2 regions of the Arthrobacter antioxidans genome follow, and region 2 is predicted to be linked to the other one. Evidence: riboswitches for the same ligand, from Rfam matches in the RefSeq annotation. Region 2 holds a riboswitch; the other holds the start of a gene.
What was found. Region 2 has a riboswitch for S-adenosylmethionine ahead of MWM45_RS05480 (bifunctional o-acetylhomoserine/o-acetylserine sulfhydrylase). Riboswitches for the same ligand answer to the same signal wherever they lie in the genome.
Positions count from the first base shown of each region.

Region 1: it holds a riboswitch for S-adenosylmethionine, as region 2 does, so the genes downstream of both, MWM45_RS15445 (ABC transporter substrate-binding protein) here and MWM45_RS05480 (bifunctional o-acetylhomoserine/o-acetylserine sulfhydrylase) in region 2, are expected to answer to the same signal.

Region 1 covers NZ_CP095501.1:3,347,807-3,352,864, forward strand. Annotated here, with positions in the region: gene MWM45_RS15430 (ABC transporter permease) at 1-836, shown strand, start outside; gene yjfF (galactofuranose ABC transporter, permease protein YjfF) at 836-1,849, shown strand; gene MWM45_RS15440 (aminodeoxychorismate lyase) at 1,883-2,761, shown strand; SAM riboswitch class IV at 2,870-2,987, shown strand; gene MWM45_RS15445 (ABC transporter substrate-binding protein) at 3,158-4,072, shown strand; gene MWM45_RS15450 (amino acid ABC transporter permease) at 4,083-4,847, shown strand; gene MWM45_RS15455 (amino acid ABC transporter ATP-binding protein) at 4,844-5,058, shown strand, end outside.
Region 2 covers NZ_CP095501.1:1,197,513-1,202,570, reverse strand. Annotated here, with positions in the region: gene MWM45_RS05495 (SGNH/GDSL hydrolase family protein) at 1-362, shown strand, start outside; gene MWM45_RS05490 (hypothetical protein) at 386-628, opposite strand; gene metX (homoserine O-acetyltransferase MetX) at 742-1,884, opposite strand; gene MWM45_RS05480 (bifunctional o-acetylhomoserine/o-acetylserine sulfhydrylase) at 1,891-3,207, opposite strand; SAM riboswitch class IV at 3,288-3,404, opposite strand; gene MWM45_RS05475 (VOC family protein) at 3,571-4,212, shown strand; gene MWM45_RS05470 (CPBP family intramembrane glutamic endopeptidase) at 4,220-5,026, opposite strand.

The DNA.
Region 1 (5,058 bases), 1.6 Mb from region 2:
CCTCACGGGGCATCGACCTGTCGGTGGGGGCGGTCGCGGCGATCGCCGGCGCCGTCTCCTGCATGTACATCTACAGCTCCCCCGACCCGGCGTCCCTGCAGACCGCCGCGACGGCAGTGGCGATCGCCGTCGTCGCGGGCCTCGCCCTCGGGGCGTGGAACGGTTTCCTGGTCTCGGCCATCGGGATCCAGCCGATCATCGCCACGCTCGTGCTCATGACCGCGGGCCGCGGACTGGCCCAGCTGGTCACCGACGGCCAGATCATCTCCGTGTCCAACGACTCCTACCAGGCGATCGGGGCCGGGTACTTCCTGGGCCTGCCCATCTCGATCCTCATCGCGGCGGCCGCCTTCGGCATCACCGGCCTGCTGACGCGCCGGACGGCCCTCGGCACGCTCATCGAGTCGGTGGGCATCAATCCGGTGGCGAGCAGGCTCGCCGGGCTCGACGCGCGCACCATCACCTGGACCGTCTACGTCTTCAGCGGGCTGTGCGCGGCGGTCGCCGGCCTCATGATCAGCTCGAACGTCACGGCGGCGGACGCCAACAACGCCGGCCTGTACATCGAGATGGACGCCATCCTCGCCGTCGTCATCGGCGGCACCTCGCTGGCCGGTGGCCGGTACAGCCTGGTCGGCACCCTCGTCGGAGCGCTGATCATCCAGACCCTCACCACCACCGTCTACACGCTGGGCGTCCCGCCCGAAGCCACCCTGGTCTTCAAGGCGCTCGTCGTGATCATCGTGTGCCTCCTGCAGTCCAGCAGGGCACGCACCCTCCTCAGCCGGCGACGGCGGCCCGTGACCGAACCGTCCCGACCGAAGGTGGCCGCCTGATGTCCGTCCTCACCCGCACCCCGGCACCACTCGACCGCCCCCGCATGAGCCCGCTGCGGGGCAAGGCGCGGTACGCTCCCACCCTCGCGACGCTGGGCCTGTTCCTCGCCATGTTCGCCGCCGGCGCGGTCATGTACCCGGGGTTCCTGTCCGGGCAGGTCTTCCTCAACCTCCTGATCGACAACACGTTCCTGATCGTCCTCGCCGTCGGCATGACGTTCGTGATCCTCACCGGGGGCATCGACCTCTCCGTCGGGTCCGTCGTCGCGCTGTCCATGATGATCGCCGCCGCCCTCCTGCAGGCCGGGTGGAACCCCGCCGCGGTGATCGTCCTCGTCCTCCTGACCGGTGCCACCTTCGGCCTGCTCATGGGGCTCGTGATCCAGGTCTTCGAGATCCAGCCCTTCATCGTCACCCTTGCGGGCCTGTTCCTGGCGCGCGGTCTCTGCTATGTCATCAGTGTCGATTCCATCACCGTGACGGACCCCTTCTTCACGTCCATGGCGCAGGCGAGGATCCCGCTGGTGGGCAGGCTGTTCGTCTCCCCCGGTGTCGTGATCGCCCTCCTCGTGGTCGCCGTCGCGTTCTACGTGCTGCACCAGACGCGGTTCGGACGGACCGTGTACGCGATCGGCGGTGGCGAGTCCTCGGCGCTGCTCATGGGTCTCGCCGTCCCGCGCACCAAGGTCCTGGTGTACGGGATCAGCGGACTGTGCTCCTCGATCGCCGGGATCCTCTTCTCGTTCTACAGCCTCTCCGGGTACAGCCTGGCGGCCACCGGGCTGGAACTCGACGCCATCGCGGCGGTCGTGGTGGGCGGGACCCTGCTGACCGGAGGGTACGGCTATGTGCTCGGCTCCCTGACGGGGGTGCTCGTGCTCGGGATCGTCCAGACCTTCATCTCCTACGAGGGCACGCTGAGCTCCTGGTGGACGCGCATCGTGATCGGCGCCCTGCTCCTCGTCTTCATCCTGCTGCAGAAACTCTTCACCCGGAAGGTCAGACTCACCTGAGGCCGCGGGGTCCCGGCGGCTACGCTGTGGCCCATGACTGTTCTCGTGTTCCTGGACCCGGCCCATGACGACGGCAGGGTGGTCGACGCGTCCCGGCCGCAGCTGATGGCCACCGACCTCGGCGCCACCCGCGGGGACGGCCTCTTCGAATCCCTGCTCGCCGTCGACGGAGCCCCCCGCAAGGAGCAGGCGCACCTGGCCCGCCTCGCGTCGTCGGCCGCCGCCCTGGACCTCACCGTGCCGGACGCCGAGGCCTGGAGCCGCGCGATCCGCACGGGCCTGCGCGAGTTCGCGGCGGCGGAACCGGACCAGGGTCACGCCGTCGTGAAGCTGATCGCCACCCGCGGGGTGGAGGGCGCCGGGCAGGCCACGGCCTGGGTGCAGGTGGCCCGCGTGCCGGAGGCCACCCTCCGGCAGCGCGAGACGGGCCTGAGGGTCCTCTTCCTCGAGCGCGGGTACGACAGCACCGTCGCCCAGCGCGCGCCCTGGCTGCTCATGGGCGCGAAGACCCTCTCCTACGCCGTGAACATGGCCGCCGTCCGGTACGCGAAGGCGCACGGGGCCGACGACGTCATCTTCACCTCCTCCGACGGCAAGGTCCTGGAAGGCCCGACGTCGACGGTGCTCCTCGCCCACGAGCGCGACGGCCGGAAGACCCTCCTCACGCCGCAACTCGAGAGCGGGATCCTCCCGGGAACCTCGCAGAGCGCGCTGTTCGCCGCGGCGAAGGAGCAGGGGTGGGAGCTCGGCTACGGGCCGCTGGAACCGCGCGACCTCCTCGAGGCCGACGCCGTGTGGCTGATCTCGAGCATCCGGCTCCTCGCGCCGGTGCTCTCGCTGGACGGCCAGGAGCTGCGCACCTCGACCGCCCTGACGGCCGAACTCACCGATCTCGTGGACCGCTTCGTGTAATCTCCGCCACAAAAGGGCGCCCTGAGGCCCTTCTGCTACGTCAAGTGTCGGTTTCCGGCACGTCCCGTTTTGACCCGATGCTCCGTGCTGCCCTAGCGTTTTGCCTGCAATCAAGAGTTCCAGCCCTCGGCCCTGGCCGGCTGGACAGCAACCCTCTCCCGTAGTGGGGTGCTCCAGGTGAAGATTCGGCCGCCGGGACAAGTCCCCCGGTTGGCAAGTACGGCGTCGTGCGGCCTGTCCCGGACCATTCCCCGGTGACGGCACCCGCACCCTCGCACAGCCCAGAACAGTGAGCGTGTCACCCAGCAGCCTGTCCCCCGTCGCCGTGATCCGGCGTCCCCCGCACCATCCCCCGTTCCCCGCGCCCCCATCCGGGCCGGCACTTCGAAGGACACCATGAACATCTCCCGCAAGGTCCTGGCGGCATTCGCCGTCCCCTTCCTCGCCCTGACCGTCTCCTGCGGCAGCGGCAGCAGCGAGCCCACCGAGACCACCGACGCCCTGGCCGGCAGCGACCAGCAGTCGCTCGACCAGTACACGACCGACACCACGACGCCGATCGACGAGATCGACGTCTCGGAGCTCGGCCTCGTCACCGACGGCACGCTGCGCGTCGGCACGCTCTCCGACGCCCCGCCGAACATCTTCCTCGAGGACGGCGTCTTCACCGGCTACGACAACGAGCTGCTGCGGGCCATCGGCGACAAGCTGGGCCTCGAGGTCGAGTTCGCGTCCACCGACTTCTCCGCGCTCCTCGCCCAGGTGCAGAACAAGCAGTTCGACGTCGGATCCTCCTCGATCTCCACCACCGCGGAGCGCCGCGAGAACGTGGGCTTCACCAACGGCTACGACTTCGGCTACATGGCCGTGGTCACGAAGAACGGCTCCTCCGTCACGGGCTTCGACTCCCTCTCGGAGAGCACCCGCATCGGCGTGGTCCAGGGCACCGTCCAGGACGACTACGTCTCCAACACCCTCGGCCTCGAGCCGGTGCGCTTCCCCGACTACAACACCGTGTACGCGAACGTGAAGAACGGGCAGGTGGACGCCTGGGTGGCCCCGTCGCAGCAGGCCACCGGCCAGGTGAAGGACGGCGACGACACCACGATCGCCGAGACCATCATCAACACCGAGAACTTCACCGCGTACGCCGTGAACAGCGACAACCAGCCGCTCATCGACGCCCTCAACGCGGGCCTGGACGCCGTCGTCGCCGACGGCACGTGGACCGAGCTCACCGAGGAGTGGTACCCGGACCGCGAGATGCCCTCCGACTGGAAGCCCGGCAGCAAAGCCGTGGAAGTAAAGTAGCGGTCCCTGCATGGATGCCCTCGAACAGCTCGGGAAGACCTTCTTCGACTGGGAGGCGATGGCGGCGGTCCTGCCGGACCTGCTGACCGTCGGACTGCCGAACACGCTCATGCTCGCCCTGGCGTCGGGGATCATCGGGACGATCGTCGGCATGATCCTCGCCGTCATGGGGATCTCACGCAACCGCGTGCTGCGGTGGATCGCCCGCATCTACACGGACATCTTCCGCGGGCTGCCCGCCGTCGTGATCATCCTGCTCATCGGACTCGGGCTCGGACCGATCCTCCGGGAGATCACGGGCAGCACGAGCCCGTACCCGCTGGGCATCCTCGCCCTCTCGCTGATCGCCTCGGCGTACATCGGTGAGATCTTCCGCTCCGGGATCCAGAGCGTGGAGAAGGGACAGCTGGAGGCGTCGCGGGCCCTCGGCTTCAGCTACGGCTCGTCGATGCAGCTCGTCGTGATCCCCCAGGGCGTGCGGCGCGTGCTGCCGGCCCTGGTGAACCAGTTCATCTCGCTCATCAAGGAGTCCTCGCTCATCTACTTCATCGGCCTCGTCGCCAGTGAGCGCGAGCTCTTCCGGGTGGGCAACGACGCCGCGAGCAACACCGGCAACCTGTCACCGCTCATCGCGGCCGGCGTGCTCTACCTGTGCCTGACCATCCCGCTCACGCACCTGGTCAACTTCATCGACAACCGGCTCCGCGTGGGCAAGAAGCAGAAGCCCGAACCGGACGAACTGGCCGCGAAGATCGGTGAAGGAGCGAAGGCATGAAGACGATCGAATCAGGGACCCTGACGGGGAGGAACCTGCACCTGTCCTTCGGCTCCAACCATGTGCTGCGCGGGATCGACCTGCACGTGGAGCGGGGCACGACGGCGTCCGTCATCGGCCCCTCCGGGTCCGGCAAGTCCACCCTCCTGCGCGTCCTGAACCGGCTCATCGAACCGGACCGGGGGGACATCCTGCTGGACGGCCGGTCCGT
Region 2 (5,058 bases):
CGATCGCCGCCCGGCACGAAGCGGTCATCGCCGACCTGTGGGCGCTCCGCCAGCTCACCAACCCGCAGATGTGGTCCGCGGACCGGCTGCACTTCTCCCCCCTCGGGCACCACACCATCGCCGCCATGGTGCTCGACACCCTCGCCGTGCGGCACACCCTGCTGCCGCTGCAGCCCAAGGACCTGCCGGCGCGGAGCTGGCGGGCGGCGCGGAGCGAGGACCTGGTCTGGGCGCGCGAACACCTCATGCCCTGGGTCCTGCGGCGGCTCCGGCACCAGTCCTCCGGCGACGGCGTGATCGCGAAGCGTCCCGAGCCCGGGCCCATCTTCGGACCGGGCATGCCGCCGGGTGCCGCGGACTAGCTCCGGCCGGCACCCGCCGGCGTTCAGCCGTCGAGCGAGACCTCGCCCTTGGCCACGGCGTCGGCGCAGGCGCTGAGGTCCGGCCCGGGCTTGAAGTCGACGAATTGCGGCTGCAGTTTCTGGAAGAGGAACTCGTAGACCTCGTCGCGGGACTTCCCGTCCATGGTCTCCGCTGCCTCCTTCACCGCGCCCTGCAGCGCGCGGTCGGCGTCGAGCAGGATCTTGTCGCGGGCTTCCTGGTTCCAGCCGATGGTGCTCAGTTCCATGAACAGCTCCTCTTCATCGCAGATCGATCGGCCGGCGCCTTCGCCCCGCCCGCGCCCGCCACCACTTCCTAAGCAGGCTTACTTCCACCCTAGGTGCTTGCCGCCGGAATCCGCTACCGGCCGTAGAACGCCGATCGGAGCTGGTCGTCGAGCTGGTGGATCTGGGTGAGGAAGGCGTCGTGGCCCATCGGCGAGGAGATCATGTGGACGGGGACGTCGCCGGGCAGGCCGGCCGCGAGCCGATGCGACTGCCAGGGGAAGTACAGCCGGTCGGTGTCCACTGCGGCGATGAAGAACTCCGACGTCGCCGCCCCCAGCACGTCCCCGAGGCTCCCGCGGTCGCGCGCCGCGTCGTGGCTCATGAGCGCCTCGGTGAGGATCACGTAGCTGTTGGCGTCGAAGCGGTCCACGAGCTTGTCCGCCTGGTGGTCGAGGTAGCTCTCCACCCGGTAGCGGCCCCGGTCGGCGGGCAGGACGGCCCCGAGGGGCTGCTCGGCGTCCTGCTCCGCACGACCGAAGCGTGCTTCCAGTTCCTGCTCCGCGCGATAGGTGATGTGCGCGATCCGCCGGGCGATGCCGAGGCCCGCCTCCGGATGCGGGCCGTCGTAGTAGTCGCCGCCGCGGTAGGCGGGGTCGAGCCGGATGGCCTGCAACTGCGCCTGGGCGAACGCTATCTGTTCGGCCGAGCTGGCGGCAGTGCAGGCGATGACGGCGCACCGCTCCACGCGCCGAGGGAACATCAGTGCCCATTCGAGGGCCCGGGCGCCGCCCATCGACCCGCCGAGCACGGAGTGCCAGCGGCCGATCCCGAGCTGGTCGGCGAGCAGGCTCTCCGCGCGGACGGCGTCGCGGATGGTGACGAACGGGAACCGTGCACCCCACGGCTCGCCGTCGGGTGCGAGGCTGGACGGCCCCGTCGAGCCGTAGCAGCCTCCCAGCATGTTGACGGACACCACGAAGTAGCGGTCGGTGTCCACCGTGCGGCCGGGGCCCACGAGGGAGTCCCACCAGCCCTCCTCCTCCGAGGCGCCGCGCGCCACGTGCGAACTGCCGGTCAGGGCGTGCTGCACGAGGACGGCGTTGGAGCCGTCCCGGTTCAGCCTGCCCCAGGTCTCGAACGCGAGCTGGACGTCGGGCAGCTCACCCCCGGTCTCGAGGACCAGCGGACCGATCGACGCGAAACGGAGCAGCCCGTCCCCGTGGGGCGGTGCGTCGTGGGTCCAGTCGGGCAGCGGAGCAGGAGGGTAGGTGGTCACGAACGGTCAGGCTCCCTTGGCGGCGCGGAAGCCCGCATCCAGATCGGCGAGGATGTCGGTGAGGTTCTCGAGGCCGACGGACAGCCGCACCAGGCCGGGTCGCACGCCCGCGGTGAGCTGGGCCTCCGCCCCGAGCTGGCTGTGCGTCGTCGACGCGGGGTGGATGACCAGCGAGCGCACGTCGCCCACGTTCGCGACGTGCGAGTGCAGTTCGAGGCCGTCGACGAAGCGCTTCCCCGCCTCCAGCCCTCCGGCGATGTCGAAGCTCACGATCGCCCCCGTGCCGTTGGGCCCGTACTTCCTCCCGCGCTCGTACCAGGGACTCGAGGCCAGGCCCGCGTAGGTGACACGCTCGACGCCGTCGTGCCCCTCCAGCCACTCGGCGACGGCCTGTGCGTTCTGCACGTGGCGTTCGACGCGCAGGCTGAGGGTCTCGAGTCCCTGCGCGATGAGGAAGGCGTTGAACGGGGAGACGGCCGACCCGAGGTCGCGGAGCAGCTGGACGCGGGCCTTGAGGATGTAGGCGAGGTTCGCGCCGAGCGCGCTGCCCACCCCGAGATCCCGGGCGTAGACGAGCCCCTGGTAGCTCTCGTCCGGCGTGTTGAACCCGGGGAACCGTTCGGGGTCCTGCGCGAAGTCGAAGTTTCCCGAGTCCACGATGACCCCGGCGATGGCGTTGCCGTGGCCGCCGAGGTACTTGGTGGCCGAGTGCACCACGATGTCCGCACCCCATTCGATGGGCCGGATCAGGTACGGCGTGGACAGCGTGTTGTCGACGATCAGGGGGATGCCGTGCTCGTGCGCGACGGCGCTGATGCCCTCGATGTCGAGGACGTCCTGCCGCGGGTTGGAGACCACCTCGCCGAAGAAGAGCTTGGTGTTCGGGCGGACCGCCGCGCGCCACTGCCCGAGGTCGTCGGGGTCCTCGACGAACGTGGTCTCGATCCCGAACTTCTTCAGGGTGTGCTTGAACAGGTTGTAGGTGCCGCCGTAGAGGCTGGGGCTGGCCACGATGTGGTCCCCCGCCTCCGCGATGTTCAGGACCGCGAAGGTCTCCGCGGCCTGGCCGGAGGCCAGCAGCAGGGCGCCGACGCCGCCTTCTAGGCTCGCGATGCGGGTCTCCACGACCTCCTGGGTCGGGTTGCCGATCCGCGTGTAGATGGGCTCGAGTTCGGTCAGGGCGAACCGGTTCGCGGCGCTCTCCGCGCTCGGGAAGACGAACGAGGTGGTCTGGTAGATGGGGAGCGCACGCGCCCCCGTGACGGCATCCGGCACCTGGCCGGCATGGATCTGGCGTGTTTCAAAGGACCAATCGTTGGACATGGTGTTCCCTCTGATCAGGGGCTCCGCCTGTCCGATGCTCCGGCCGGCGGACGCCGCTCCGGGAGACCGGACCCCGCAGGAGCCCGCGCTTGAACGGCGCCGATGGGACGCCGGACCTGGTCTTCACCCGGGGCACCCCACCGCGGTTGGAGGGTTGCCGGCCAGCAAGCCGGGGCTGTGTGCTGGCACTCATGACCTGCATTCATGTAAGCCGATCCGGGCGGATCCGGCAACCGTGTGACCCTCCGTGAAGCGGCCCGCGGGAGCACTCCCGATCCGGTCCCAGCCCTCTCCCCCGACACGCCCCAGGGAGTAAGGCAACCCTTAGTCGAGACCCAGATCACTTAGTGCCAAGATAGCCGCATGCGCCTGGACCATGTATCTTATGCCTGCGAACCCGATGGACTTGCCGCGACGGCCGATCGAATCTCGGCCAAGCTCGGCGTGGAGCCGGTGAAGGGTGGTGTGCACCCCCGCTTCGGCACGCGCAACATGATTTTCCCCCTGGTCAACGGCCAGTACCTGGAGGTCGTCGAGGTACTGAACCACCCGGCGTCGGACAAGGCCCCGTTCGGCCAGGCCGTCCGCGCCCGCTCCGAAGCCGGCGGCGGCTGGATGGGCTGGTGCGTCGCCGTCGACGATCTGGCACCGTTCGAGGAGCGCCTCGGACGCAGCGCCGTACCCGGCAACCGGAAGTTCCCGGACGGCCAGGAGCTCACGTGGCAGCAGATCGGCATCAAGGGGCTCATCGCGGACCCCCAGGTCCCCTATCTGCTCCGCTGGGACGACGGCACGGAGGACCTCCATCCCTCGAAGGCGCGGCCCGCCTCGGTGAAGCTGGAGTGCCTCACCATCGCCGGCTCGTCGGAGCGTGTGACCGACTGGCTCGGGACGGACGTCGAGAAGACGCTCGACGACGTGCAGGTCCAGTGGATCGCCCCCAACGGGACGCCCGGCGTCATGTCGGTGACGTTCGAGACCGACAGCGGTCGCGTCGAGATCTAGCCTCCGATCACGCGCCGATCCCCAGGGCGGGCCCGAGCAGCGCGTAGCCGACGAACCCCGTGATGTCGATGAGCGCGTGGGCGATCACGAGCGGCATGACCCGCCGCGTCCGGGTGTAGAACCAGGCGAACAGCAGGCCCATCAGCACGTTCCCGATGAACGGCCCGAACCCCTGGTAGAGGTGGTAGCTGCCCCGGATGAGGGCACTCGTGATGATGATCGCGGGGGTGGACCAGCCGAGGTCTCGCAGGCGGATGAACAGGTAGCCGACCACGATGACCTCCTCGAGCACCGCGTGCCGGAGTGCGGACAGCACGAGCACCGGGATGGTCCACCAGTAGTCGTCGAGCGCGGCCGGCACGAGCGCCGTCGTGATGCCGAGCGCGCGGCCTCCCGCGTACACCCCGAGCGTGCCGACGGCGATGATCGCGGCGAGGCCCACGCCGAAACCGACGGTGCGCAGCGGCTGCTCGAAGGTGAGGCCCAGGCGCCGGACGGCCGAGACGCCGGGGCCGCTGAGCAGGAACAGGACGAGCGCCACGGGCATCAGCGCGAAGAGGATGTCCAGGAGCTGGTAGGCGAGGTCGAAGTACTCGCGCTCGTTGAGCACCGGGTTCAGGGTGGTGGTCTGGCCGGCGAGGGGCCCGCGCGTGAGCTTGTCCGCCAGGCTGACGACGGCGTACACGCCGGACTGCCCGAGCGAGAGCCCGAAGACGATCAGCAGTTCGGCGGTGATGTGTCGCCGCGAGGCCGGAGGGCCGGCGGGACCGTCCGCTGCGGAGGGCGCGGTGGAGGACGAGGACTCGGCAGTCATGACGCTATCCTGCCAGCGGGAAGGACAGCCTG